Regions from separate parts of the Providencia sp. UF-183 genome, predicted to be linked through region 3. Evidence: predicted binding sites of a transcription regulator. Region 3 holds the regulator's gene; each other region holds the start of a gene.
The links. Region 3 encodes PurR, which represses purine synthesis genes. Its sites were predicted from a motif close to CANGCAAACGTTTGCNTG; they were not measured.
Positions count from the first base shown of each region.

Region 1: purE (5-(carboxyamino)imidazole ribonucleotide mutase) is a predicted target of PurR. The motif match lies at 2,185-2,202, and genes of this name have one in related genera.
Region 2: cvpA (colicin V production protein) is a predicted target of PurR. The motif match lies at 1,861-1,878, and genes of this name have one in related genera.
Region 4: AC4IFT_RS11090 (NCS2 family permease) is a predicted target of PurR. The motif match lies at 3,797-3,814, and genes of this name have one in related genera.

Region 1 is NZ_JBSICD010000001.1:204,215-211,714, forward strand. Features, by position in the region: gene AC4IFT_RS00805 (MFS transporter) at 1-404, opposite strand, end outside; gene purK (5-(carboxyamino)imidazole ribonucleotide synthase) at 507-1,589, opposite strand; gene purE (5-(carboxyamino)imidazole ribonucleotide mutase) at 1,589-2,104, opposite strand; gene lpxH (UDP-2,3-diacylglucosamine diphosphatase) at 2,253-2,978, opposite strand; gene ppiB (peptidylprolyl isomerase B) at 2,989-3,483, opposite strand; gene cysS (cysteine--tRNA ligase) at 3,752-5,140, shown strand; gene AC4IFT_RS00835 (protein-tyrosine phosphatase family protein) at 5,471-6,208, shown strand; gene ybcJ (ribosome-associated protein YbcJ) at 6,252-6,464, opposite strand; gene folD (bifunctional methylenetetrahydrofolate dehydrogenase/methenyltetrahydrofolate cyclohydrolase FolD) at 6,483-7,340, opposite strand.
Region 2 is NZ_JBSICD010000004.1:65,860-73,359, forward strand. Features, by position in the region: gene folC (bifunctional tetrahydrofolate synthase/dihydrofolate synthase) at 1-1,099, shown strand, start outside; gene dedD (cell division protein DedD) at 1,105-1,752, shown strand; gene cvpA (colicin V production protein) at 1,931-2,434, shown strand; gene purF (amidophosphoribosyltransferase) at 2,449-3,966, shown strand; gene AC4IFT_RS04630 (UbiX family flavin prenyltransferase) at 4,275-4,847, shown strand; gene AC4IFT_RS04635 (YopT-type cysteine protease domain-containing protein) at 4,861-6,390, opposite strand; gene AC4IFT_RS04640 (TIGR01777 family oxidoreductase) at 6,603-7,500, opposite strand, start outside.
Region 3 is NZ_JBSICD010000020.1:2,272-9,771, reverse strand. Features, by position in the region: gene AC4IFT_RS16965 (nucleotidyltransferase domain-containing protein) at 105-884, shown strand; gene sodB (superoxide dismutase [Fe]) at 1,149-1,727, shown strand; gene purR (HTH-type transcriptional repressor PurR) at 2,157-3,182, shown strand; gene punR (DNA-binding transcriptional activator PunR) at 3,189-4,094, opposite strand; gene punC (purine nucleoside transporter PunC) at 4,215-5,438, shown strand; gene AC4IFT_RS16940 (helix-turn-helix transcriptional regulator) at 5,755-6,513, shown strand; gene AC4IFT_RS16935 (putative quinol monooxygenase) at 6,538-6,810, shown strand; gene AC4IFT_RS16930 (riboflavin synthase subunit alpha) at 7,007-7,500, opposite strand, start outside.
Region 4 is NZ_JBSICD010000009.1:195,093-202,592, reverse strand. Features, by position in the region: gene hemN (oxygen-independent coproporphyrinogen III oxidase) at 1-1,286, opposite strand, end outside; gene yihI (Der GTPase-activating protein YihI) at 1,495-2,010, opposite strand; gene AC4IFT_RS11090 (NCS2 family permease) at 2,406-3,740, opposite strand; gene AC4IFT_RS11085 (amino acid ABC transporter permease) at 3,923-4,675, opposite strand; gene AC4IFT_RS11080 (amino acid ABC transporter permease) at 4,677-5,429, opposite strand; gene AC4IFT_RS11075 (ABC transporter substrate-binding protein) at 5,541-6,380, opposite strand; gene phoU (phosphate signaling complex protein PhoU) at 6,768-7,478, opposite strand; gene pstB (phosphate ABC transporter ATP-binding protein PstB) at 7,492-7,500, opposite strand, start outside.

The DNA.
Region 1 (7,500 bases), on a different contig from region 3:
CGGGAAAGTACGTAAGTGCCGGGCACGGTAGCTAATAAGGTAAAACCAATACCAATCAAGGCGGTTCCTAAGAAATAGGTGCTGATGGTGTTGGTGGAATAAAGACTATAAAAGCCTGCAACGAACACCAAGGTGCCGAGCAATAATGTGGCTCGCACACCGACTTTACGGATTAACAGGGAAGGTAGGAAACTTGCTAACCCGCAAGTTAGACCTAATAAGGTAAAGCCGAAACCTGCTTCACTCCAGCTCCACTTTAGTTCGCTGATCATTTCGGGCAAAACAACACCTAATGAGGTGAAAGTGGTCGCAGTGGCTAAAAAATACACTAGCCCTAACAGAACTAAAATACACCACTGATAAAACGGACTAAAATGCTGCGAGGACATAGTAACTCCAGTCATGCCGCACACCTTTAGTCAGGAGAGTTATCATCTGGATGACGGCGAAAATAGCAGAATGCCCGAAAACAAGTTCGGGCATCGATTAAGGGCTATTTTCCCTATTTATTGACGAGAGTACCAGTCTAATTTTGCATTTGCCCACTCAATGCCACTTTTGTACTCATTTGGTAACAGAGGAATTAATGCGCTAAGGGTTTCGGCTAACAGTGGGCAATCGCTGTGGGAGAGGTTTAAGTGGCCAACTTTGCGGGCTGGGCGCACCTCTTTTTCATACCAATGCAAGTGGACGAGTGGCAAATTGAGCCAATCAATATTCACACCAGTACCAATTAAGTTCACCATCACCGCAGGGCTGAATACTTCAGGGGATGGCATTGGCAGATTCAAAATGGCACGTAAATGCAACTCAAATTGGCTGATTGAGGCCCCGTTTTGTGTCCAGTGCCCGCTATTATGTACGCGAGGGGCAATTTCATTGATAAGCAGTGTGTCGCCGACAACAAAGCATTCCATCGCCATCACACCAATATAACCAAGCTCATCCATCACCGCACTTAACATAGTTTGTGCGGTCTCTTGCTGGGGATTTGTGGATTTTGGGAACGCAACGCTGGTGCGTAAGATGCCTTCTTGGTGCAAATTGTGAGTGATAGGGTAAAAAACGGATTCACCCGCAGCATTACGTGCACCAATGACAGACACTTCAGCATCAAAAGGGATGCCTTGCTCGACAATGCATTCACCGTAGATTTCAGCAGGTAGATTGATTTCATCGCCGGGGCGTACACGCCATTGGCCGCGCCCGTCATAACCGCCTGTTCTGCGCTTGACTATCAGAAAATCACCTAGTGAGGCGAATAATTCAGACCATTGTTCTGGGGATTCAAGCAGTGCCCAAGGGGCGGTTGACAAATTTAAACTATCAAACAGGCTCTTTTGCGGAAAGCGGTCGGCTAAACGCGGGAAAATATCGCGGTTAATAAAGGCATTGTGGCGTGCTAATTCTTTGGTCAATGGCGTTTCAGGCCAACGTTCGATTTCAGCGGTGATCACACTTTGCTGATAAGGAACGGCTTCAGGTTCTGCATCTAGCCCAACAGGGAATACCGCGATGCCCAGCGGCTCACCAGCTTGGCGCAACATACGGCCGAGTTGACCGTTACCCAGTACGCAAACGGGTTTCATTACGCGTCCCTCGGGTCTGGGTTATTGAGTACGTCGTTAGTTTGTGTTTCACGCCATGTGGATAAGCGCTTAAAAACAGCGTCATCAGCGATAGCTAAGACTTGCGCCGCTAGTAATGCGGCATTTGCAGCACCTGCTTTACCAATCGCCAAGGTGCCCACAGGAATGCCTTTTGGCATCTGGACGATGGAATATAAGCTATCAACTCCACTGAGTGCGGCACTTTGTACAGGAACACCAAAAACAGGCACTAAGGTTTTGGCCGCTAACATCCCCGGTAAATGGGCTGCACCACCAGCGCCTGCAATAATTACATCAAAGCCGTTTGCTTTGGCAGTTTCGGCAAATGAAAACAGTTTATCGGGTGTACGGTGTGCGGAGACAATTTCGACGTGAAAAGGAATTTGGAGTTCGGTTAATACATCAGCAGCGTGCTGCATGGTCGTCCAATCACTTTTCGAACCCATAACAATGGCGATTTTTGCCGCAGATTGAGCAGAAGCTTGGGCAGTCATTTGGTGCTTTCCTGTATTGAAAAAAACGTCACCCGAAGGTGGAGAATTGAATTGAGTCGATCATATCACGACAAAGCAGCAAGGAAAACGTTTGCGTGATTAATAAATAAGCAAACGGTCGCGTTTACGACCAAGAAATTGTCTGTGGTTATTCGAAGGGAAAGAAAATCAGTTCGATGCCTTGTTCATTAATCACAAAGGCAGAACCGTCATGGTGCCATGCACCTAATACTCCACGGAAATGTAGCTTTCCGCCAATATTGATTTCATGAATGGCGGGGCGGTGGGTATGGCCGTGGATCATCCATTGGGCTTGGTGTCTTTGTAGTGCGTCAACAACCGCTTGTGGATTAACATCCATAATGGATTCCGCTTTCATGCTACTGGCATATTGGCTGTTTTGACGCATTTTTTGCGCAATCCGACGGCGAATAAACAGCGGAAGTGTGAGAAAAACACGTTGGATCCAAGGCGTGTGAACTTTTTTACGGTAGTTTTGATAAGCCATATCATCGGTGCACAAGGTATCACCGTGTAGAATTAAAATGCGCTTATCATAAATATCGAGAAGGGTTTCTTGGGGCAAAATTGTCATTCCACACTGCTTGGCATAGCGTTTACCGATTAAAAAATCGCGGTTGCCATGAATGAAATAACAAGGAATGCCTTTTGCTGTGAGCTGTTTTAGCTCGTTTGCGACACGTTGATGAAGCGGGGTGTTATCGTCGTCGCCCACCCAATAATTGAAAAAATCACCGAGGATATACAGGCTATCGGCGTGGATGGCTTGCTGTTGAATAAAATTGATAAAACCGGCGGTGATCGCCGGTTCATCTTCACTCAAATGCAGATCTGCAATGATGTAAGTGGACATAGAGGCAGGATTACTCGCTGACAGTCACTTTTTCAATCACAACATCTTCACGAGGAACGTCTTGGTGGAAACCGCTACGGCCAGTAGAAACGCCTTTGATTTTATCAACCACGTCCATGCCTTCAACGACTTCAGCAAATACGCAGTAACCCCAGCCATCTGGGCGCTCTGAACGGAAGTTTAAGAAGTCATTATCAGCAACGTTGATAAAGAATTGTGCGGTGGCAGAGTGAGGGTCGTTAGTACGAGCCATTGCCAGCGTACCACGGGTGTTTTTTAAGCCGTTGTTTGCTTCGTTTTTAATAGGCGCTTTCGTGTTTTTTTGTTCCATGCCCGGCTCAAAACCACCGCCTTGGATCATGAAGCCGTTAATAACACGGTGGAAAATGGTATTATTGTAAAAACCTTCACGGCAGTAAGTTAAAAAGTTTTCGACTGTGACTGGCGCTTTATCGTCAAATGTTTTGATAACAATGTCGCCGTGATTGGTATGAAATGTAACCATAATAGCTATCCTGAATAATTGTTTTTTGTGCGCTATCTTGCGAAAGCGTTGAGATCTGCACGTTTATATCACAGATAAAACCCGACTTGAAGTGACAGTGCATTTTGCCGGTGCTTTATAGCATAATAGGTGTGTATTAAATGCCTGTTGAATTCAACAAGAAAAGGCAGGGTAAACCCTTGCATTCTTAAGGTGATCGGGGTTCAATAACATGGTATTTTACCGATAGAAATCGATAATCATTTTTCACTTACATGGAAAAGTCCAGATGCTACAAATTTTTAATACACTAAGTCGTCAAAAAGAAGAGTTTAAGCCCATCCACGCAGGAAAGATTGGGATGTATGTGTGTGGCATCACTATCTACGACTTGTGTCATATCGGCCATGGCCGTACATTTGTGGCATTTGATGCAATTAGCCGTTATTTGCGCTATTTAGGCTATGATTTGAATTATGTTCGCAACGTGACGGATATCGACGATAAAATCATTAAACGTGCTGCAGAAAATAACGAAAGTGTTGAAGAACTCACCACTCGCATGTTAGCGGAAATGCACAAAGATTTTGATGCGTTGAATATTCTACGCCCTGATAGCGAACCACGTGCCACACGCCACATCGGCGAAATTATTGAGCTAACTGAAAGCTTAATCGAACGTGGCCATGCTTATGTGGCGGATAACGGCGATGTGATGTTTGAAGTGAAAACTGACCCAAATTACGGGCTGTTATCTCGTCAAGATTTAGAACAGCTTCAAGCGGGTGCTCGCGTTGAAGTTGCAGACGTTAAACGTAACCCAATGGATTTCGTGCTTTGGAAAATGTCCAAAGAAGGGGAGCCAAGCTGGGAGTCACCATGGGGCTTAGGCCGCCCGGGTTGGCACATTGAGTGTTCTGCGATGAATAGCAAAACATTGGGTAATCATTTTGATATTCACGGTGGTGGTTCGGACTTAATGTTCCCGCATCATGAAAATGAAATTGCGCAATCGACCTGTGCTCATGATGGCCCATATGTTAACTATTGGATGCACTCAGGGATGGTGATGGTTGATAGAGAGAAAATGTCGAAGTCTCTCAATAACTTCTTCACGATTCGTGATGTGCTCGAGTATTACGATGCCGAAACAGTGCGTTACTTCCTGCTTTCAGGCCATTATCGTAGCCAACTGAATTACACAGAAGAAAACCTGAAGCAAGCGCGTACTGCGTTAGAGCGTATGTACACAGCATTACGTGGCACAGATAAATCAGCAAAAGCAGCGGGCGGTGAAACCTTTAAAGCACGCTTCGTTGAAGCCATGAATGACGACTTCAATACGCCAGAAGCCTATTCCGTGTTATTTGACATGGTGCGTGAAATCAACCGTTTGAAAGCGGAAGATATGGCCGCTGCTAACGGTATGGCAGCTGAACTGCGTGAACTAGCAGGCGTTCTTGGCTTACTGGAACAAGACCCAGAAAGCTTTTTAAAAGGCGGCGCTCAAGGTGAAGATGATGCGGAGGTTGCAAAAATCGAAGCGTTAATTCAACAGCGGTTAGATGCTCGTCAAAATAAAGATTGGGCACAAGCTGATGCTGCACGTGATGCATTAACGGCGATGGGCATTGTGCTGGAGGATTCATCGGCGGGGACTACTTGGCGTCGTAAGTAAGCGTACGCGTCATATTTCAAACCGCAGCGTTGTTGTCTGCGCCCAGTTACCTTAGTCACATACTTATGTATGCTCCTAAGGATAACTTCCCTTGACGCCTAGCTGCAATTTGAACTATTTAGCGTATTGAATACATTAAAAAATTAGAGTTCGATAAAACTAAACGGCTAGGTATTGATTCAATATCTGGCCGTTTTTCTATTTAGTGGCTAAATTTGCAAGAAATAATTATTTTTCCATCAAATAATAAGCTCAATTAATGAACAAAATGCAGCCATCAACAGTGCGAACAATATGATGGCGCTATTATTTGAAATGAGGGTAATAATTATGGTATCACCAATTAGCATATCAATCAGAAGTTTATGGCCTGCAACACCCGTTAAAAAACGTCTCGTTACTTTTTTACAAAATCTTGTGGGAATTAAAAGGCAGCCAGTGAATATGCCCAAGGCCACTTGGTATGTTCCAAGTGCAATACCCTCCGAAAGCACAATAGCACCAATTAATGCCAAACAAGTACCGATAAAAAGCGAACAAAAGGTGGTAATGGCAGACATTGAACCGATCAAGCCCAAAACACCACCTATTGAACAATTCCTCTCTGATATTATGCAAAATAAACCCAAGGTGGTGATTGTCTGGTCATCAGCGGAGCACCAAGAAAAGCAAGGGAAAATGTTGTTTTCAGAAGGTGTTAAAGAACAGCAGTTTGGTGATTTGAAAATAAAAAAATTTGGTATAAATAAAAATGGAAATACTGAAAATTTAAAGTTTGAATGCTTTAACTTAGTCGTTATGCGAAATGGCCATCGACATGAAGTCCCTGTGATGCATGTAAAGAACTGGTCTAGTGAGCTGAACCTCCCAAGAAATGAAAATTCAAAGCTGATAAGTCGAACAGTTGAATTAATATACGAGTCAGCGAAACTGAATAAATCTAATGAAAAGAAATCAGTCGATGATGGGAAGGGTAAAATGATTCAATTTACTTTTGATGGTAGAGTACCAGAAGACATACTAAATAGTATTCGGATAGATAATGCATTGGGTCGAGTAAGATCTTAATTAGGGTAATTGGTAAGCTGAAAATATCAGCTTACCAATAATATTACTCTGCAATTTTGACTTGTTCGTCGCCCATAGAGACAACTTTGCCTGCCAAAATTTTACAGCGCTTACGGGTTTCGACTTCGCCGTCAACCTGTACTAAACCTTCAGCGATCATGGCTTTTGCCATTGCACCGCTTTCTGCCCAGCCTTGAATTTTCAGCAAATCACACAGTTCAACATGTGGGTGCCCTTCAAGATTGAAAATTTCCATGAATAACTCCAAAATACATTAAATATCGTGATACTCTTCGCACGCTTGCAGCGTGTTTTGAATCAGTGTTGCAACAGTCATTGGACCAACACCACCCGGAACAGGGGTGATCCACGCTGCGCGTTTTGATGCTTCATCAAAGTCCACATCACCTGTCACCTTGCCATTTTCTAAGCGGTTAATGCCCACATCAACCACAATAGCACCCGATTTAATCCACTCGCCTGGGATGAAATTCGGTTTACCGACAGCCACAACCAGCAAATCAGCATTGCGGACATGTTGTTCTAAGTCTTTGGTAAAGCGATGTGTCACCGTTGTTGTACAGCCCGCTAATAATAACTCAAGACTCATAGGACGGCCGACAATATTCGACGCACCAATAATAACGGCATTGAGGCCATAAGTATTGATGTTGTAGCGTTCAAGCAGCGTGACAATCCCACGAGGCGTACAAGGGCGCAAACGGGGCGCACGTTGGCACAGGCGGCCGACGTTATAAGGGTGGAAACCATCAACGTCTTTATCTGGGTGAATACGCTCAATCACTTTGACGTTATCAATCCCAGCAGGTAATGGCAGTTGGACTAAAATACCGTCAATTTCAGCGTCTTGGTTTAAATCGTCAATCAGTTTCAGAAGTTCAGCTTCTGTGGTGGTGTCGGGCAAATCATAAGAACGAGAAATAAAACCGACTTCTTCGCAGGCACGGCGCTTGCTACCAACATAAATTTGAGAAGCAGGATTCGCACCCACTAAAATGACCGCGAGACCCGGGGCCCGTTTCCCTTGCTCTAAACGTAACTGTACTTTTTGGGCAACTTCCTGCCGAATTGTCTGCGCAATCGTTTTCCCATCAATAATTTTTGCTAACATCTGTAACTTAATCCATATATGAGACACGGTGATGGCTCTATTTTGTCAGAAGTTAACGCCATTGTCAGTTCAAACTGTTACATAAAATGAGCATATAGCTATTTTAGTAGCGAAAAGCCATTGACTCGGCGCTCAGCAACCGTATAATTCAACGCCATCA
Region 2 (7,500 bases), on a different contig from region 3:
CTGCCATACGCTGGAATCAATTTTGATGGCAGCGGGGTTAAAAGTGGGTGTTTACAGTTCTCCGCATTTAGTGCGCTACACTGAACGTGTGCGTATTCAAGGGAAAGAACTTTCCGAGTCTGATTTCTGTGAAGCGTTTGCCACCATTGAAGCGCAGCGTGAAAATATTTCGCTCACTTACTTTGAATATGGCACGTTGGCTGCACTACAATTATTTAAGCAAGCTAAACTGGATATCGTTATCTTAGAGGTGGGCTTAGGTGGGCGTTTAGATGCCACCAACGTGGTGGATGCAGATATTGCAGCCATTACCAGCATTGCGCTCGATCATACCGATTGGCTGGGTTCTGATCGTGAACATATCGGTCATGAAAAAGCGGGTATTTTCCGTCAAGGTCATTATGGCGTGGTGGGCGAGCCTGATATGCCAGAGTCGATTGGGCAATATGCCGATAAAATTGGCACGATACTGTTCCGCCGTGGCGTCGATTGGCAATATAGCGAACAAGCAGCGAGTTGGTCTTGGCAAAGTTCGCAACGTGAGTGGCATAATCTGCCATTACCGAATGTGCCGCTGGCAAATGCAGCAACAGCATTAGGTGTGATTAGCTGCTTACTGCAAATTGATGCAGATATTGCTAAAAAAGTCACGGATACCGCTATTGTCCAAGGTTTAAAATCAGCTCAATTGCCGGGGCGTTTCCAAATTATTGGCGAGAAGCCATTAATGATTTTGGATGTGGCGCATAACCCCCATGCGGCAGGGTATTTAGTCAGTAAATTAGCTGGCTTACCTGCGGTTGAAGGTCGCCGTATTCGTGCAGTTGTTGGAATGCTTGGCGATAAAGACATTAAAGGCACTCTTGAGTGTTTATCGCAGGAAGTGACGGATTGGTATCTAGCCCCATTAACTGAATTTAGAGGGGCAGATGTGGCTCAATTGAGCCAGCATATCGCTAAAGCCAATGTGTTTGATAGTGTTGAAAAAGCGTGGCAGCAAGCCTGTGTTGATGCGCAAGAACAAGACGTGATTGTGGTTTGTGGGTCATTTCACACCGTCGCTCATGTCATGATGTTATTAGAAAACCAAAAAGGATAGTGCTGGTGGCTAGTAAATTTCAAAATCGTCTTGCTGGCGTCATTGTTCTGGTTGCGGCAGGGGTCATCGTACTTCCTGCGCTTCTTGATGGCGATAAGAAATATAATGAAAATGAATTTGCGGCCATTCCTATTATCCCGAAACCGGGTGACGAAGAAGATATCGAAGCGATTGCACCATTAGCACATAATAGTGCGAGTGCTTCTTCGGAAGGGGCTTCTGAGGCCATGCTATCAGAGGCGATTACCCAGCAGCAAAATGAACAAGTGGCGGCAAATGTCCCTGCGACAGTCGAGCCAATAAAACCTGAGCCGAAGCCAGAACCTAAACCAGAGCCTAAGCCGGAACCAAAACCACAGCCGAAACCAGAACCTAAGCCCGAACCGAAACCAGAGGTAAAACCTGAGCCGCAAGGCAAAGCGTTTGTGGTTCAAGTCATTGCATTGAACAATGCGAACAAGGTTGAGGAGATTGTGGCGAAGTTACGGTTATCGGGTTACCAAGTGTATACCGTTCCAGCTAAGCCCGTGAACAATAAACTTACGCGTATTTATGTCGGGCCTGAGGCATCTAGACAAAAGCTAGAAGCTGCTCTTCCTGAACTTAACGCGATTACTGGGACAAAAGGGATAATTCAAACATTTAAACCCTAATAAATAGACACAATAATCCCTAAAAGGTAAGGGGATTTAGTAACTTACTGCGGCGATTATGATTTTTTCTTTTCGCCGCTATTTTTTGTAAATAGATAGAAAAATGGTTACGCAAACGTTTTCGTTTTCTGTTAGAATGCACTTCGCTGATGTCGTGAGTGCAAATTTTGGATGAAATATGGTCTGGATAGATTACGCAATTATCGCCATTATTGGCTTCTCGGCACTGGTTAGCTTGATCCGTGGTTTTGTTCGTGAGGCACTATCACTGGTGACATGGGGCTGTGCTTTTTTTGTCGCAAGTACATTTTACCCTTATTTAGCGGACTACTTTACCCGCTTTGAGGATGTACTGGTGCGAAACGGCATCGCCATCGCCGCATTATTTATTGCCACATTAATTGTAGGCGCGGTGGTGAACTATGTGATTAGCTCTTTAGTGCAAAAAACGGGTTTATCAGGCACTGATCGTGTTCTGGGGATTTGCTTCGGTGCTCTGCGTGGTGTGTTGATTGTATCGGCTTTGTTGTTCTTTCTCGATACCTTTACACCGCTTCCTCAAAGTGAGGATTGGCAGCGTTCAGAGTTTATTCCACAGTTCAGTCATATTATCAGGTGGTTTTTTGACTACCTGCAAAATGCGTCAAGTTTCCTACCGGAGAACATCTCTCCGTCTGGCTGATGAGGAAAGACCAAATGTGCGGTATTGTCGGGATCGCTGGTGTTACACCAGTTAACCAATCAATTTATGATGCTTTAACAGTGCTCCAGCACCGTGGGCAAGATGCAGCAGGTATTGCCACTATTGATGGCAAAAATAATATTCGTTTACGTAAAGCGAATGGCCTTGTGAAAGATGTGTTTGAAACGCGCCATATGCTTCGGTTACAAGGTTGCATGGGGTTAGGGCATGTTCGTTACCCAACCGCAGGCAGTTCCAGTGCTTCAGAAGCGCAGCCTTTTTACGTGAACTCACCATTTGGTATCACGCTTGCTCATAATGGTAATCTGACAAACGCACACGAACTCACACGCAGTTTGTTTGAAACCGCGCGTCGCCATGTTAATACGACGTCGGATTCTGAGATTTTGCTTAACGTGCTGGCGTATGAACTGGATAGATTTGACCATTTCCCTCTTGAACCAGACAACGTTTTTAGCGCAGTCGCCGCGATGCACAAAAAGCTGCGTGGCGCCTACGCTTGTGTCGCCCTGATTATCGGCCATGGCATGTTAGCGTTTCGCGACCCTCACGGTATTCGCCCGTTAGTATTAGGCCGCCGTATCACCGAAAATGGCGAACATGAGTATATGGTTGCCTCTGAAAGTGTCGCGCTCGATACGCTCGGTTTTGAATTTTTACGTGATGTCGCTCCGGGCGAAGCGGTATATGTCACAGAGAAAGGCCAATTATTCACACGCCAATGCTCTGACAACCCACAATTGACACCATGTATTTTTGAATACGTCTATTTTGCTCGCCAAGATTCCTTTATCGACAAAGTGTCGGTGTATAACGCAAGGTTACGTATGGGCCAAAAACTCGGCGCGAAAATTGCGCGTGAGTGGGAAGATCTCAACATCGATGTAGTGATCCCAATCCCAGAAACCTCTTGCGATATTGCCTTAGAAATCGCTCATATCTTGAATAAACCCTACCGCCAAGGTTTTGTTAAAAACCGTTATGTCGGCCGTACGTTTATCATGCCGGGTCAACAAGAGCGCCGTAAATCGGTACGTCGTAAACTGAATGCTAACCGCGCAGAGTTTCGCGACAAGAATGTGTTATTAATCGATGATTCTATTGTCCGCGGCACAACGTCTGAGCAAATTGTTGAATTAGCGCGTGAAGCGGGTGCTAAGAACGTCTATTTTGCCTCAGCAGCGCCGGAAGTTCGCTTCCCGAACGTGTATGGTATTGATATGCCAAATGCCAACGAGCTGATTGCTCATGGCCGTGAAGTGGATGAAATTCGTAAATTAATTGGCGCAGATGGGTTAATTTTCCAAGATTTATCCGACCTAGTTGATGCTGTTCGTGAGGAAAACCCAGAAATTACTGAGTTCGAATGTTCTGTATTTGATGGCATTTATGTCACCAAAGACATTGACCAAAGTTATTTAGATTATCTGGAAAACTTACGTAAAGACGACGAGCTGAAGTTGAAAGATAAGAGTGAAGTCGAGGATTTGGAAATCTACAACGAAGGCTAAAATACCTATCATTCTTCAAGTTGTAGGTGTGTTGGCTTCACAAATTCGCCCTAGTCACGTAGTTATCTACGCTCCTAGGGTCTCGTTTGTTTGCCGCCTACCTACAACATGAATAATTTAAGGTATTCGTTAAGTAATATTTGTACCAATTAAACTATCTAGAAAATTCATTCGTTCTATAGTCACTACAACATGAATTATCCTTGGCAATCTCACATCCCCAAAATATTGATTATTCGGATAGGCACCAACAACCGCACGTAATTTAGTATATAATCTTCAGAAATTACCGTGGATTGGGCAGAGAAATGAAAAAACTGATTATTGGGTTAACTGGAGCGAGTGGGGCGATTTATGGCGTCAGGTTGCTTGAGGTACTGAAACCTGTCGAACAGGTTGAAACCCATTTAGTGATGAGCGCCGCTGCCCGCCAAACATTAGCACTAGAAACCCAATACAGCGTGAAAGACGTACAGCAACTTGCAGACCACAACTACGATAGCCGCGATATTGCAGCGGCCATTTCATCAGGTTCGTTTCGTACCGCCGGCATGGTGATTATGCCTTGTACCATGAAAACCCTTTCTGGTATTGTTCATAGCTATACCGACACCTTAGTGACAAGAGCGGCGGATGTCGTACTTAAAGAAGGCAAGAAATTAGTCCTTGGAGTACGTGAAACGCCATTGCATGTTGGGCATTTGAAATTAATGGTGCAAGCGGCTGAAATGGGGGCGGTAATTATGCCACCCATGCCAGCGTTTTACCATCAACCGCAAACTATCCAAGACATTGTTAACCAAACAGTGAACCGCGTTTTAGACCAATTTGATATTGAACTTGAGCAGGATTTATTTAATCGCTGGCAAGGGGCTAAATAAATTAAGACAATATTTATACTTGGTTATTAAGTGTTTTTGAGCCAAATATAACACTAGGGTCAGTATTAAGATCAAAATTACCCATAGAAATATTGGGTTCGACAGGGTAAATATGGCCTTTTTTATCAATGAAAATGTCATCATCCGTTTTTTTCAATAGCGCTAGGTTATTTTGTATAACTTGATGAAGGATCGGGGTTGCAATGTTCGACGAGTAGATGGTCTTTTGCATATCATTCTTTGATTTAGTGTAATGAAACGCTAATGTGACGAGGTGATTTTTCTTGTCAAAATGACGGTGTACAATGCGATAGGTTTTATTTTTTGGTATCAAATTTTTGAATGATTTTCTTTTGAATACGGCCTCAAAGTTATCTAATGCCAGTAATTTGTTTGTTTTTAAATTGCTATCAAAAACTTTTGTTTCTTTATGCTTATTTGAAATTGTATCTATTCTATTAAGTTTAACAAATGAAATTTGATAATTAGAATCGCTATCTTTTATAAATTCATATTCCTCATGTTTAGCCATAAAACTTTTTAGAAAAGAAGTGAACTCATCGACGTCATGAGATTGATAAATACCTTCGTTGGGGTCAAAAAATTGATAGGTTTCACTTTCATTGTTTTTCTTGATATTAATTGCGCAAGCGTGACTTTGACTTAAGAATATATAATTTTGGTTTTCATCTTCACATGCTCTAATTATATCCATAAAATCATTTAATTTTGTCATTTCTTCATATTCATCTTGCATTTTTATACTGGTGGTTAAGTTTTGTTGCTTATTTGTATCTAGCCAGCTTTTTTCTATTTTTTCGTTTGTGAAAATTAGCATTAAATCTAATAGGTTATTAATTTTTGTTTGATTTATTTTTTTATTAATGATGGGTTCAATAATGTCGGATGCTTCTTTTTGTATTTCAGTATCTGGTCTTGAAATTTCACTTGAATTCAATGAGTATATTTCTTTTGCACACTTACTATTGTCAGGAATTAATGATGCCATAGTTATTTTTAGCATTCTATCGTCTTTACCTTTACATTGCTCAAGGTTTTCATTTAAGGCTAGGTCTATCAATTTCAAAAAATTTTTTTCTTCGAGGGTGGCAGAGGATAATGGGATATGTAGTGATAAATTATAATTGTATGCTGAGTTACATCGTAGTTTTTGTATATCAAATATTTCCTTAAGTAGTTTATTTCCTTGTTTAACTAGGCGTTTTTTTTCTGCGTGCTTTTTATAGTCTGAAACAGATGTCATCGCTAAATCACTGCGTTTTTTTTGCAACATCGCGTTGTTAGCGGCAATGTTATCTAGGTATCCGTTGTAAGTATTGATAAAGTTTTGCTCTAAACCTATATCACTATAATGTAAGAATTTGACAGATGTGCCATAACAAAAGCCAAAGAAAGGTTCTTTTGAATTTGCAATACCCAGTATGTTTTCCTTGAAAAATTTAGAGCCATCTGTTTCTAAAAAATTTAAAAATTTTGATTGGGTAAAGGGTGTTTTATTTAATGAAGTTATTTTGTCGGGCATGATGGTATCCTTAATTATCTAATGAATAGATACCATACTTATGTTTTCTATTTGTATCTTTCAAATCTCAATGATTTTGTATTTACTATATGCAATGGATATAAATGTACATGATTTGCATAAAGCACCTGTATAGGAATGTGTAGCCATCATCTCGTCATGTCTATCTCGAGATAGTAAAGATATGAGTATACTAGGAGCGTTAAAAGGGATTAGTTTTCTTTGGCAACCAATAAGTCTTCTAATGCAATTTTCAATTCGATAAATTCGAATTCAAACCCGGCTTCTTCTAGGCGTTTAGGTATAGCTTGCTGCCCACCTAATACTAAAGCGGCGGATTCACCTAAAATAGTTTTGATGACAAACGCAGGCGTGCGGACAAAAGAAGGGCGGTTGAGTACATCCCCTAAAATAGCCGTGAACTGGTCATTATGCACAGGGTAAGGCGCAGTCATATTGAAAGGGCCTGAAAGTGTTGGAGTCGTCAGTAAAAAGTAAATCGCGTTGACCATATCGTTGATATGTATCCATGGCATATATTGTTTACCATGACCAATTGGGCCACCAGCACCCATTTTAAAAATAGGCAGAATTTTACCTAATACACCGCCATTGGGGGATAAAACAAGGCCTGTGCGTAATAAACACACACGTGTTTTGTCGGACGCAGCATTTACGGCAAGGGCTTCCCAGTGTTGAGCGAGTTGATGGGTAAACTCGTCGTGGGGTTGTTCGTCTTCAGTGACAACAACTTGACCTTGGTCACCATAGTAGCCTACGGCAGAGCCCGATAAAAAAACGGAAGGCGGTGTTTCGCTAGCGGTAATGAGTTCAGCGAGTCGCTGGGTGATTTTCCAACGGCTATCACAAAGGCGTTTTTTTTGCTCGTCACTCCAGCGTTTTTCAGCAATGGGTTCGCCCGCTAAGTTAATAACGGCATCAAAGCCATTGAGATTATTGACATCATTTAACGTCGTCCAACATTCAACGGCCTTACAAAAGTGGCTATACACTTTTTGTGGCGAACGGCTTAATACAGTGACCTGATGATCGAGGGCGATTAATTTTTGAACCAGAGGGGTGCCGATGAGCCCTGTGCCGCCTGTTATG
Region 3 (7,500 bases):
AACCTTTACAACCCACTTTATCTAATTTTAATTTAATCTTAATCAATGAGTGCCTTAGTTAACTTATTCTGTAGGGCTTTTTTAAATTTAGGAGCCTTCCAGACATGCTGCCCTCTTCTCACTACTCGTTTATCAATCACTTAATATCGATTATCCGTCATGATTTTAGAGTCGATGCACTGCTTGGCGGTGGCTCACTTGTGCATGGCGGATTTGATGAGTACTCAGATTTAGATTTTATCCTCGTCATTAAAGATGAATACTACGATGAGATTCAATCTGATAAACAAAAATTTGCAAGTAATATCGGCTCACTACTTAATGCCTTCACTGGGCACCATGTAGGAGAACCTCGGTTACTAATTTGCTTATATGGCCCACCGCTTTTACATGTGGATTTGAAATTTATCACTTTGAATATGCTTGAACATCGTGTTGAAAACCCTGCCATCTTATTTGCACGAGAAGAAAATACCATCAACGCGAAATTAGCATTATCACAACCCCACTGGCCTGAAAAATCATCAAATTGGTTTGAAGAAAGAGCATGGATTTGGCTTCATTATGCAACCGTTAAATTAGCACGTGGTGAGCTCTATGAAGCAATTGGCATGATTTCTTTTTTTCGCGAGCAAATCCTTGGCCCAATGTTGTATCGCCGTACAGGGATGCCCCAACGAGAAGTTAGGCGCATAGAACAACTTGGCCTAGACCCAGAGAAAATACTGGCGAGTACTCTTGCTAGCCACAACCGAAACTCAGTTAAGTCCTCTATAAAAAATGCACTCACAGGTTATGTTGCACTGAGAACGGATTTCCCACCAGATGCAAGTTCTATGCTTTCAGAGAAACTTCTTCGAGAAATGCTCGATATAATTGAATAGCTTTCAAGGGTCGCTTTTTATGTGTAAAAACGCCTAACGGCGTTATCTTTCAATAACACATTATTCAAATATTTGGTTGTTAACATACTATCAACACGATTACCTTTACCCTTTATAGGGTTAATCGTGTTACTATTAACATATTAAGAATCATACAGGCCATCTGGCAAAAAAACTGTAGATAAACAACGAAGCACAATATTTCGCTCACTTTACGAGCAAACACCCATATGTTTTGATACAAAAGCAATCAAGGAGTACGTCATGTCATTTGAACTTCCCGCTCTACCGTATGCTAAAGATGCTTTAGAACCTTATATTTCAGCTGAGACCTTAGAATACCACTATGGTAAACACCACAATACCTACGTTGTTAACTTAAACAACTTAATCAAAGGCACTAACTTTGAAGGTAAATCTTTAGAAGAAATCATCAAAACATCTGAAGCTGGCGTATTTAACAATGCTGCCCAAGTTTGGAACCATACTTTTTATTGGAATTGCTTAGCGCCAAATGCAGGTGGCGAGCCAACAGGTAAAGTTGCAGATGCTATCAATAAGGCATTTGGTTCTTTCGCTGAGTTTAAAGCGCAATTTACGGATGCAGCGACCAAAAACTTCGGTGCAGGTTGGACTTGGTTAGTTAAGAAAGCCGATGGCAGCTTAGCAATCGTCAATACTTCCAATGCAGCAACACCTATTTCAGGTGACGACAAACCAGTTTTAACAGTTGATATTTGGGAACACGCTTACTACATCGATTACCGTAATGCGCGCCCTAAATACTTAGAAAACTTCTGGGCGCTAGTAAACTGGAAGTTCGTAGAAGAGAACTTAGCTTAATTTAATATGTTTTCCCAATAGAATAAGGGCGAGTTATTACTCGCCCTTATTTATTCACCCAATGAAGATGAAACACAACTAAAATAAATGTACAGCAATGAAAATAATCATCGCTAATGAACCCACTGCTGCTAGTATTCCATATTTAACATCTGTATCCATGAGTTCCTCTCATCCTAACAAAATTGAATTAATGATAACCACATAAACATTAAGGTTACTGAGTATACACATCCAAAAAAGCAAAACCAGTGTCTATATCACATGTTATAACATCAATTATTTCTTTCGTTTTTGCGCTAGATCAGACAAAATCGACAACAAATCGCTAAATTATTGCCAGCAAAGGATCTATGCATCAATATGCAGGTAATTTTTTAACTAGAATTCTTAGAGAGACCTATAGTTGGTCAGGAGTTTTGTTCCCCCATGGCAACGATTAAAGATGTGGCGAAACGCGCTGGCGTCTCTACCACTACCGTATCCCATGTTATTAATAAAACGCGCTTTGTGGCTGATGATACCAAAGCGGCAGTTTGGGCTGCTATCAAATCGCTCAATTATTCGCCTAGTGCGGTTGCCCGTAGCTTAAAAGTGAACCACACCAAATCGATTGGTTTGTTAGCAACATCAAGTGAGGCCCCTTACTTTGCAGAAGTTATTGAGTCCGTTGAAAATAGCTGCTACGAAAAAGGCTATACACTGATCCTCTGTAACTCTCACAATAATCTTGGTAAACAAAAAGCCTACTTACAGATGTTGGCGCAAAAACGTGTCGATGGCTTGCTGGTTATGTGTTCCGAATACCCCGATACACTTATCGGGATGCTTGAAGATTATCGTAATATTCCAATGGTTGTGATGGATTGGGGAACTTCCCGCGGGGATTTCACCGATAGCATTATCGACAATTCATTCCATGGGGGCTATCTCGCAGGGCGTTACCTGATTGATAGAGGTCACCGTGACATTGGTGTGATCCCAGGCTCCCTTGAGCGTAATACAGGGATTGGTCGTCTGACTGGTTTCCAAAAAGCCATGGAAGAAGCCAAAGTAACCTTAAAAGAAGAGTGGATTGTTCAAGGGGACTTTGAACCAGAGTCTGGCTATAAAGCGATGATGCAGATTTTAAGCCATAAACAGCGCCCTACTGCTGTTTTCTGTGGTGGTGATATCATGGCTATGGGTGCTATTTGCGCCGCGGATGAAATGGGCTTGCGTGTTCCACAAGACATTTCCATCATCGGTTACGACAATGTGCGAAACGCACGCTATTTCACCCCTGCATTGACAACAATCCACCAACCTAAAGAGCGTTTGGGTCAAATGGCGTTCGCAATGTTACTAGACCGTATTGTGAATAAGCGCGAAGACGCTCAAACTATTGAAGTTCACCCTCGTCTCGTTGAGCGTCGTTCTGTTGCTGACGGCCCATTTATTGACTATCGCCGATAACTCAACTTATGTTGATAACCACTCCGCGTTGAGCGTTTCATTATCACCAAGATAATCTAATAACCAACTCAGCGCAGGAGAGGTATTTTTCTCTACCCATGTTAAACAGCATGGGCTTGATGGAAATGGTTGTGCCAGTGTCAATTCTACCAATTTACCTTCAGCACACAATGGTGCTGCACGATGTTCAGGGACCATCCCCACACACAGCCCATTAGCTAAACAGGCTAAGCCGTTTTCCCAATAGGGGACAACTAAACGCCGTTGGTTATCCAACGCCCAAGTATCGCGTTTAGGTAAGCTACGAGATGTATCTTCTAAGCACAAACTTGGATACTCACGCATTTCATCGTCTGTTAGGCTATGCCCTATTTTCGCTAAAGGATGGTCAGGGCTTGCAACACACATCCACGACATAAACCCCATATCTCGAAAACTATAACGTTCACCAATTGGTGAAGCCCGTGTTGCGCCAATGGCGACATCTACTCGACCATCAGCTAATGCATCCCAAACACCATTAAAAACCTCGGGGTGTATATACAATTCAATATCAGGAAAATGACGATAAAAATCGAGGATAAGCTGCTCGGTGCGTTGAGGCTTAACGATGCAGTCTACCGCTATACTGAACTGACCTCTCCAGCCATTCGCAGCTTGTTGGCATTGATGACGGGTCTCTGTCATTTTTTTGATAACAGATCGGCTTTCTTTAATAAAAATCAGCCCTGCCTCGGTTAAAACAACGTCTCGGTGTCGCCGTTCAAACAAAGGGACTGCCAACCATTCTTCAACTTGTTTAACTGTATAGCTAATTGCCGACGGCACGCGGTGTAACTCATCTGCGGCACCACTGAAACTCCCCGTCCGAGCAACCGCATCAATCACTTCAAGAGCATGAGCAGACCACATAGCATCTCCTTTCAAATATTTTGATGGCAAGATCCAAATATTACCGTTTCACAAGACAAAAAAATAGCCTATACAATGGCACTACCGTTAACATTTTTTTAAATATCAGATAAGTAAATAATTATGACGACTGCGAAAAAAAATTCCCCTGGATTTATGCTATATCTTGCTGGATTAAGCATGTTGGGGTTTTTAGCCATTGATATGTACCTGCCTGCTTTTGGTGCAATGCAGACCACGTTGCACACAACCGAAGGGGCTATCAGTGCTTCTCTCAGTATCTTTTTAGCGGGCTTCGCGTTTGCTCAGCTACTTTGGGGCCCACTTTCAGACAAACTTGGCCGCAAACCAGTGTTAATTGTTGGGCTGACTATCTTTATTGTGAGCAGTTTGGCAATTTTTTGGGTCACTACAGCAACACAGTTATTAACTTTACGCTTTTTACAAGCCGTTGGTGTTTGCTCCGCCGCCGTTTTATGGCAAGCCCTTGTTATTGACCGCTATGATGAGGCAAGCACCCAAAAAGTGTTTGCATCAATCATGCCATTAGTCGCGCTCTCCCCTGCACTTGCGCCGTTATTAGGAGCATGGGTGCTCGAACACCAAACTTGGGAAGCTATCTTTTTAATCTTGATGGCTGTCGGTGTGTTATTACTGTTACCAACGTTTTTCCTCAAAAATGTGTCTGTCAAAAAACACGAGGATGAAAACCAGCCTCAAGCCAAAGTTTCATTTGGTAAATTACTGAGCTCACCAATCTTCAGTGGCAACGTTTTAGTTTATGCCTCTTGCAGTGCGGGCTTTTTTGCTTGGCTAACCGGTTCGCCGTTTATTCTGCGCAATATGGGCTTTAACCCTGCGGATATTGGATTAAGCTACATCCCCCAAACTCTTGCTTTCATTGTTGGTGGTTATGGTTGCCGTTTAGTTTTAGCCAAAGTACGTGCCGAAACCTTATTCCCGCTACTATTAATTGGTTATGCGGTTAGCATGTCTATCTTATTCATCATGGCTATCTATACCACACCATCATTAACCATGATTTTAATTCCATTTTGCTTTATGGCTGCCATGAACGGGGCGTCGTACCCAATAGCCGTTTCAAAAGCGTTAAATACCTTCCCTAGCGCAAGTGGTAAAGCAGCCGCCTTACAAAACGCCTTACAACTTGGCTTATGTTTCTTGGCAAGTTTGTTAGTTTCTGCTTTAGCCTTTGACCCGCTTCTTGCAACAACGGGTGTGATGGCCTTTACTATTATCCCAATGGCGATTGGTTACTTTATGCAACGTTGTGCTGTTAAATGTGAAAAAACATTGAAGCAAGCAGATTGCCAAGCAAATTAATTGCTTTAGATTCGTTATACACTGTGCCGCAGCTATGCGGCGCAGTTTTTAATTACAAACTGACCGTTCACCAAATATATTATTCTTAAGCTAACTGTAGGCACTGGCGGCACTTTTGTCATATTCAGTAACAGGAAGTATTTGCTTAAAAATGCGCTTTAACGCATCATTCACTAACCACTTTCACCTAATTAAAGCGTATTCCACTAATAAAAAGTCATTTTATTTTTTTATCTTCTAAAACTCATGTTTTCAATGGTTATTTTTCTTGTCAAAAAACGCTATCATTGCCATATCAAATAATGAGTGCTCAAGTATGATGTTGAAACAATATTATCCGCCAGATGAATTGAAAGGCTTTGTTAGTTCTATTTTGATTATCAAAGAATTCACCAGTGCGATTAAAATATTTCCAGGGACAGGGGCTGAGATTTGGGTTTCATCAGATCCCATCTGTATGTCTGCCGATGGCTACTCCACGACTAACCCATTTCAACTCATCATACCGAGAATCAACACATTTACAGCAAACCCTAACCATGCAAAAACCATGGTACTGCGTATCCGCCATGATGCCTTACGTTTTTTATTACCCCAACGTATATTCAATTATACGGATAGGCCCATTGCCCTCGGTGAAATCTGGCAAGATAACTGGTTTGAAGCGCTCGCGAATTCCTCTTTTAAGGAATTGTTAGATTGCTTTACCCAAACTAAAGCCAGCAAAAAGCCACATTTTACTGATGACATCATTGAGTTGCTCTATCGTAATCCTACAAAAAAAATCACCGACATTGCTGATGAGACAGGTTTACATCTGCGCATCATTCAAAAGGAATTTTTAAAAGAGTATGGCATTACGCCTAAACGCTACCAGATCAATTGCCGTTTAGAGCATGTTCTAAAAAGCATGGTGATAGATCAAGACACTTATCGTTGGTTTGAAACTGGCTATTATGATCAGTCTCATTTTTACCGTGATTTCAAAAGATACTTCACTATGACCCCGTCGGCCTTTTTAAAATCAGATTATTCGCTTTTTTACAATACAAAAACCAAGTACCCATTAAGATAGTTCTTAATACATAAGGAGAACGGAATGAGTATTGTTGTGTATGCCCAAATTACAACTGAAAGAACGGATGGGTATTTAACTAGGGAAATCGTTCGTGACTTAGCAAAACTAAGCCGCCGTGAGAAAGGTTGTATACAGTATGATCTTATGGCTAAAGAAAATGGCTATATTGTTTTTGAAGAATGGGAAAGCACCCATGCACTTGAAATGCACAAAAATAGCGCACATTTTAGGCGTTTAGTTGAAGCGATTGAACGTGATAATGCCAGTTTTTCTGTTAATTTTAGTGAAAAATAACTAACTAATAGGGCAAGGTTTTAATCAAATTAGCTGTTTTGGCAGTCTGTGGTGTTATTGACTCGATATTTCTGACAACTTTACACTTGATTAAGCACCTTTATCCTACCAAATCTAAAATTTCATTATTTTTATTCAGGCTATAGTAAAAAGAGTATTGCTATAGCCTGAATAATGTCAAAATATTGATAACTTATTAATCTACTTTAGTTTCTTCTGTTAAATCATTGCCCTGCTGCAACAATTTTTCTTGCTCTTTTTGATTAAGCACGCGCTCTACAGTATCAACAATCGCCTGAGTTTGTGGGTCTATCTCAATATTAATTTTATCCCCTAAACGCTTTTGCCCCAACGTCGTTCTTTCTAACGTTTCTGGGATTAGGTGTACACAAAAACGGTTATTGATAACATCCCCAACCGTTAGGCTAATACCATCAATCGCGACAAACCCTTTGTGTAAAATGTATTTCATCAATGCTTTATCATGAATTGATAGCCAGATTTGATGATTATCTTCTGAAGTGAAAATTTTACTGATTTCGGCGGTTGTCATAATGTGCCCAGACACCACATGACCACCTATTTCATCACCATATTTCGCGGCACGTTCAATATTGACAACATCGCCTTCTTGTAGCGCACCCAAATTAGTCAGACGGAGTGTTTCTTTAATTAAATCAAAGCTAACTC
Region 4 (7,500 bases), on a different contig from region 3:
CCTTGCGGAGTCACTTTAATCCCTGTTGCGGAGATCTCCACCAGCCCATCTTCCGCCATTGGCTTCAATAATTCCAAATCTTCTTTAAAATAAGATTTAAAATCAATCGGGTATAAGGCTTCTATTTGTGCAAAATCCAGTTGGAAATTACAGATTAAGGTTTTGATCACATCACGGCGCAAGCAATCATCATCGGTTAAAACTAAGCCACGCCATAAAGCATGCCCTTGCTCTTCAACCTGTGCATAATAGGTTTTTAAGTCTTTTTGGTTCTGCGCGTAGTTATCCCCTAGCATGCTGATAGCCGAAACACCTAACCCTAACAGATCGCAATCCCCTTGGGTGGTATAACCTTGGAAATTACGGTGCAAAATTCCCTCACGCTGCGCGACTGCCAGCTCATCTTCAGGGCGGGCAAAGTGATCCATCCCGATAAACTGGTAGCCCCCCTTGGTTAACGTCGCAATGGTATCTTGCAGAATATCGAGTTTTTGCTCTGCGCTCGGTAAGTCTTCATCTTTGATTTTGCGCTGCGCTGCAAATAAATTTGGTAAGTGAGCATAATTAAATACGCTTAAGCGATCAGGCGATAACTCTGCGACTTTTTTCAATGTAAAGGCAAAGCTTTCGGGGGTCTGTTTTGGCAAACCATAAATCAGGTCAATACTGGTTGATGTAAAACCCGTTTCTTTCGCGCGCTTAATCAAGGCAAAAATGAAGTCTTCATCTTGTTCGCGATTTACCAATACCTGCACTTCTTTATTGAAGTCCTGCACGCCCATACTTAGGCGGTTAAAGCCTTCATAGCGCAAGTGGTCAATCATATCGAGTTCAATTTCACGCGGGTCGACTTCAATAGACATTTCCACATCATCGGCAAAATGAAAATATTTTTTCAATAAGCCAACTAAATGGCTAACTTGGGCTTTATCAAGATACGTCGGCGTACCGCCGCCCCAATGCATTTGCGTGACAGTGCGGTTTTTTAATAAAGATGCGCGCTGAATAATTTCTTTTTCAATAACTTTTAAATATTCATCCGCTTTATGTTTTTGGCGAGTAACTAATTTATTACAGCCACAGAAATAGCAGAGTTTATGGCAAAAAGGAATGTGCACATACAGGGACAAAGGACGTTCAGGATAACGCGCCGTGGCGCTAATAAACGCTTGTTCATCATAGTCTTGATTAAATTCCAAGGCGGTTGGATATGACGTATATCGCGGCCCTGAATAATTGTATTTCTGAATGAGAGAAAGATCCCAAACAATATTTTGCTCTGACATAACATTCCTCAATTGACCAAAAGCTCAAACCATTACAACGGGTTGCACCTTATTTAATTTGTTATTCGGTGAGTGTGAAAAAACTTCACAACATAGTGATATTATAAATATGTTAGAGAAAAGAGACTTGATGCAACATCAAAGAAAAGTGAGTTTGTAGAAAAAAACAGACGCATCCCCCGCTTGCACGAGGGATGGTTAAACGAAGTTATTTGCTTTTTAAGATGCGCATAATGTCATCTAATTTATCTTCGTCTTCTTCCTCTTCTTCTTCAGCATATTCAATGCCTAAGATATTCATCAGTTCGTCAATACGGTCTAAACAGGTATTGATGTATTTTTGCTCTTCTGCATTAACCGTTTCGCCATCTTCTAGGCGCGCTAATAAGCTATCTAAGCGGTCATCGCTTTCTAACAGCTCTAACTCTTTTTCAGGCGTCAGTTTTTCTTTAACAACTGGCTGTTTTTTCTCAATAACAGGCTTAGATACTTGTTTTTCATCGATAATTAAAGGGATCGGCTTTTTGCTACCCAAACGTGGGTCAACTAACGAATTCTGTCCACTCTTTTGATTATTCGATGATGAGTCTTGATTACGGCTGCCTGACTTATTCCCACGATGTTTTTTCTCGCGTTTACGTTCACGGCCTTCCGCGTTTAATTCTTCTTTGGTTTTACGGTATTTTTTCTTTGGCTTAGCTGCCGGTTTTTTTGGTGCGTTCATGGTCTGATACCTTGATAAAGTCAGTTTCTGCTGCGAAATCTAGCAGGATCCCATAAAGGGGGAAAGCACTAGTTTGCAATTTCAGCGGATTTTTTATTCCACCCTGCCTTCGCAACAGTACTTTACTGATTATACCTTAAATAATTCGAGTTGCATGTAGAGGATAAGAAGTCATTCAGAAAGGAAAAATTAATAGTCCACTGCCACAGTTCATAATATGGGAAGAGCTAGTGCTCCAATGCTCTAAATAGTTTGTGCTGTAGCAAGGCGGCAAGAGTTGCTAATCCCTAGGAGCATACATAAGTATGTGACTAGGGTTAGCAACCGCAGCCAACAACGCTACGGCGCAAAATATGACGAGCATTCACGCCACAGCTTGAAGTATGAAGAACATTTTAGGCGTCGACTAAAATCATTTTAAGCAAAAACATCGCCGCCACTAAAATCACGCACAGGCCCAGATCACGCCAGCGCCCTGTCCCGATTTTCATCGCACAGTACGCAATAAACCCTAACGCAATCCCTTCGGTAATCGAGAAGCTAAACGGCATCATCACTGCGGTAATAAATGCAGGGACAGATTCCGTTAAGTCATCCCATTTCACGCGAGTCAGGCTTGATGTCATCAACACACCGACGTAAATCAATGCGCCCGCGGTTGCATAAGCAGGAACCATACCCGCAAGTGGAGAGATAAACATGGTCAATAGGAATAAGATGCCGACAACAACTGCTGTTAACCCCGTACGCCCACCGACTGACACCCCTGAAGAGCTTTCAATATAGGCCGTTACCGATGAGGTTCCCATTGCCGAACCAGCAACAGAGCTTAAGCTATCGACATACAAAGCTTGCTTCATCCGCGGGAACGTTCCTCGTTCATTAGTGATCCCAGCTTTGTCTGTCACACCAATCATGGTGCCTGATGAGTCAAATAAATTGACCAACATAAAGGCAAAAATCACGCCAGATAGCGCTAAATCTAATGAGCCAGCGAAGTCCACTTGCCCTACTACGCTAGTGATACTGGGTGGAATAGAGAAAATACCGGTGTATTGCACATCTCCCAGAGCCAGACCAATTAAGGTAGTCACGGCAATAGACACTAACACCGCCGCATGGATGTTACGCGCGGCTAAGATAGCAATAATAAAGAAGCCCAGCGCGCCTAACCACACGTTATGGTGTGTTAAGTTACCGATTGACACTAGTGTATCTGGGTTTGCCACGATAATACCGGAGTTTTTCAACCCCATCATCGCGATAAATAAACCAATACCGCTGGTGATCCCCACACGTAAGCTCAGAGGGATATTAGCAATAATCCAGTAACGAATGCGGAATAATGTCAGGATAAATAAGCCAACTGCGCCCCAGAAAACAGCGCCCATCGCCACTTGCCATGAATACCCCATCGCGCCAACCACCACGAATGCAAAGAAGGCATTCAGCCCCATCGCCGGTGCAACCGCAATCGGTAAGTTAGCGAGTAAGCCCATCAAAATACTGCCAATTGCCGCAATCAAGCAGGTGGTAACGAATACCGCTTTGATGTCCATGCCTGCAATTGACAAAATTTGAGGGTTAACAAAGACGATATACACCATCGTCAGGAAGGTTGTGAAGCCAGCAACAACTTCAGTTCGTGCGGTTGTGCCGTGTTCTTGTAATTTAAAAACACGCTGAAACAAGCTCTGCGGTTGTGCCGAGCTAGAAGATTGATTACTCATTAGATATCGCGCCCAAAAAAAGTTTTTTTCGCCCTATACTACAATTAAAAATCGCAAAAGAAAACGATTGCGTGAAGTTCAACAGGCAAAATGTCCTAACTAACTGATACAACGCGATGAATTATGAAAAAGAATAAAAATGGGTTTTGGTAAGATGGCGGTATAAAAACCGCCATTCCTATTTAGGATAGTGCTAACAATTTTTGTCTACGCCAAAATAATAAGCTGCGCCTTGCCGCCAGCTTGTGCGGGTCATTTTGTGCACTGAGTTTTTTTGCCACTACATTGGCAATGATTTCTACCGCAAAGCACATCACAAAATAGATAAATGCCACGAATAAGAAAACTTCCAGTGGATAAACCATTTCGCGGTTATTCACTTGAGTTGCTAAGAAAGATAATTCTGCCACACCCACAACATAGGCTAATGAAGTGTCTTTAATCAACGCCACCCATTGGTTAATAAACGACGGCACCATCATACGTAACGCTTGGGGTAAAACGATATTCCACAATACTTGCCAACGACTGAAACCAAGAGACAACCCTGCCTGCCATTGCCCTGCGCCTATTGCTAAGATCCCTGCTTTTACAGCATGGGCTAAGTAAGCCGATGTGATCAAGGCGAGTGCACAGACCACCGTGGTGATCCCGGGGATCTCTGTGCCTAATAAGATAGGCAACAAGAAATACGTCCAAAATATCAACATAATGACAGGAATTGCACGGAAAAAGCCTAAAACTGCCGCAAATAGGTTAACCCAAAAGCCACGTAGCATGGCTAATGCAATACCGCCCAATGTCCCTAAGACAATGGATGCCGCCCCTGCCAACAAGCTAATCACCAGTGTCAACGCTGCCCCTTCTAATGGGCCATCAGGGAAAGTCCCAAACAGTAAATATTGCCAATTTTGTTCGATTACTGAAAAATCCATGTTACACCCCCTGAGCCAAGTTACGTTGCAGTCGCCATTGTCCCCAGCCTTCCATCAACGCAATAATGGCGATATACAGCACCGTTGCTACTCCAAATGCAGTGAAGGTTTGTAAGGTTTGGCTATCCACTTGGCGAGACACATAAGAGAGCTCCGCGACGCCAATCGCCATGGTTAATGAGGAATTTTTCACTACATTCATATACTGCCCAAGTAACGGCGGCATGGCGATTTTGACCGCTTGAGGCAATACCACCAATTTCATCGCCTGCCACGAAGTCAGCCCCAGCGCAAACGCGGCATATTTTTGGCCTTGGCGTACCCCACGGATCCCCGCGCGAATTTCTTCTGCAATAAAGGGAACGGTGTATAACGTTAACCCAATAAAACCGGCTAAAAATTCAAAAGAAGGCCAACCTACAGTGAGCCCAAATACGTTGATTTCATGAGGCGTATTTAGCCATTCCATCGCCGCAGAAGGGAGAATTTCTCCCGAGGCGAAATACCAGAAGAATAACTGCACCAACAAAGGCGTGTTTCTAAAAATAGAAATATAGATGCTCACTCCCCAGCGTAGAGGAGCAATCTGGCTATCCTTTGCTGATGCAACTAAAAAGCCTAAAAAGGTGGCAGCAATAATGGTGCAAATCGAGATCCAGACTGTTAAAACAAAGCCATAGCCGAACCATTCAAGGTACTGTGGCGCTAATAAATGCGCAGACCAAAAATCACCGCTGACAAATTTCTCAAACATAGTTCACGACCTATTTCTTTCACATCCTGTGACTAAAAAGCTCACCCCGTATAACCAAGAACCCCGCACACAGTGCAGGGTTTCAAATCACTTACTTCTTGCCACTATCGATTAAGACTGTGGTTGTTGTTCGCTCAGTGGGGCAAATTTAAAGTCACCGCGTGGTTGGGCAGCTTTGGTGTCTGGACCAAACCAACGGTTATAAATCACTTCGGCTTTACCATCTTTTTCCAGTTTCAGCAGGGTTTCATTCACGTTTTCAACTAAACGCGTTTCGCCTTTGCTAGCAGCCAGAGCTTGGTACTCTTTGGTTAAGCTAAACGGTGAAATTTCAAAATCTACTTTTACTTTTTCTGGTAGATTACCTAATAAGCCAACCAGTTTTGCATCGTCTTGGGTAATCGCTTGGACGTTACCATTACGCAGCGCAGCAAATGCTTGTGGGGTATCGTCATAAGAAATCACTTTGGTATCTGGGAAACGTTCACGCAGCGTCACTTCCTGCACCGTTCCTTTATCGGCACCAATACGCAGTGGTTTGATGTCATCAGGGGTTTTTAATACGCCTTTACGAGCAATAAATTTTTGCCCTGTGGCGAAATCAGGGATGGAGAAATCAACCTGTTTTGCACGCTCATCGGTAATGGTGAAGTTCGCCCCAATCAGGTCAACTTTACCAGAGGTCAGCAGTGGAATACGGTTTGCAGGGTTTGTTGGACGCAGTTCAAGTTTCACCCCTAAGCTATCTGCAATTTCTTGCGCGATATCAACGTCATAACCCGCTAACTTTTTAGTTTGTGGGTCAATAAAACCAAATGGTGGGTTGCTATCAAATACGGAGATGCGGATAACACCAGCTTGTTTAATATCATCTAATTTATCTGCGCTAGCGACATTCGCTGTCAGCGCCAAACCTGTAAGTAAAACAGTCGTCAGAATACGAGCTTTCATTGAATACCCCTAGTGGTAAATTTATGTAAATCGACCACCACACGCTATCAACTATCTCTTAGCACCTGAAATAATATTAAATAATATATTTATAACAAAATGGAATATATGAGTGTATAAAAAAGGGGCAAACTCTATAACAAAGGCCCCCGAATATGGCTTTCACCATCAATAGACTCTTATTGAGCAAGAAGAAAGTCTGTATAAAAAATTTAAGCTAAATTATTTACCTGCAATATAAATACGTTAATTAATGATTCTAACTTTAAGTCTTTCATGTTGTGCCGAAACTGCAATAACTCATCATCAGAAACAATGCTCTAAATAGTTCGTATTGTGGTTAGGCGAGCGCAGCCAACACCGCCACAGCACGAAATATGACGAGCATTACTTGGTGAGCATCTTCTCGAGATTATCCCCACCCACATGACGGAAATCCTGCCCCTTCACATAGTAGAAAATAAACTCACAGATATTTTGGCAGCGGTCACCGATACGCTCGATTGAGCGCGCACAGAACAGCGCTGTTAGCACGCTTGGTATGGTGCGAGGGTCTTCCATCATGTAAGTCATTAACTGACGCACAATACCTTCGTACTCTTGGTCCACTTTCTCGTCTTCGCGGTAAATACGGATGGCTTCTTCGAGATCCATACGTGCAAACGCGTCCAACACATCATGCAGCATTTGCACCGTATGGCGGCCTAGTGATTCTAAACTGACGAGAAGTGGCTGATGTTGCTGCGAAAATTTCTCCAATGCGGTTTGGCAGATTTTATCGGCAACGTCACCGATACGTTCCAATTCCGCGATGGTTTTAGAAATTGACATAATCAGTCGCAAGTCACTCGCCGTTGGCTGACGCTTGGCAATGATTTTTACGCACTCTTCATCAATGGCCACTTCCATCATATTGACTTTATGGTCATTTTCGATAACTTCGCGCGCTAGAGCTTCATCCTGATTATGCATCGCCGTGATGGCTTTGGTGAGCTGTTCTTCGACCAGCCCTCCCATCGTCATTAATTCAGTATGGATATGTTCCAGTTCCGCATTGAACTGCCCAGATATATGTTTGTTGTGATTCAGCGTATCCATCGTCGGCTCCATATCAACCGTA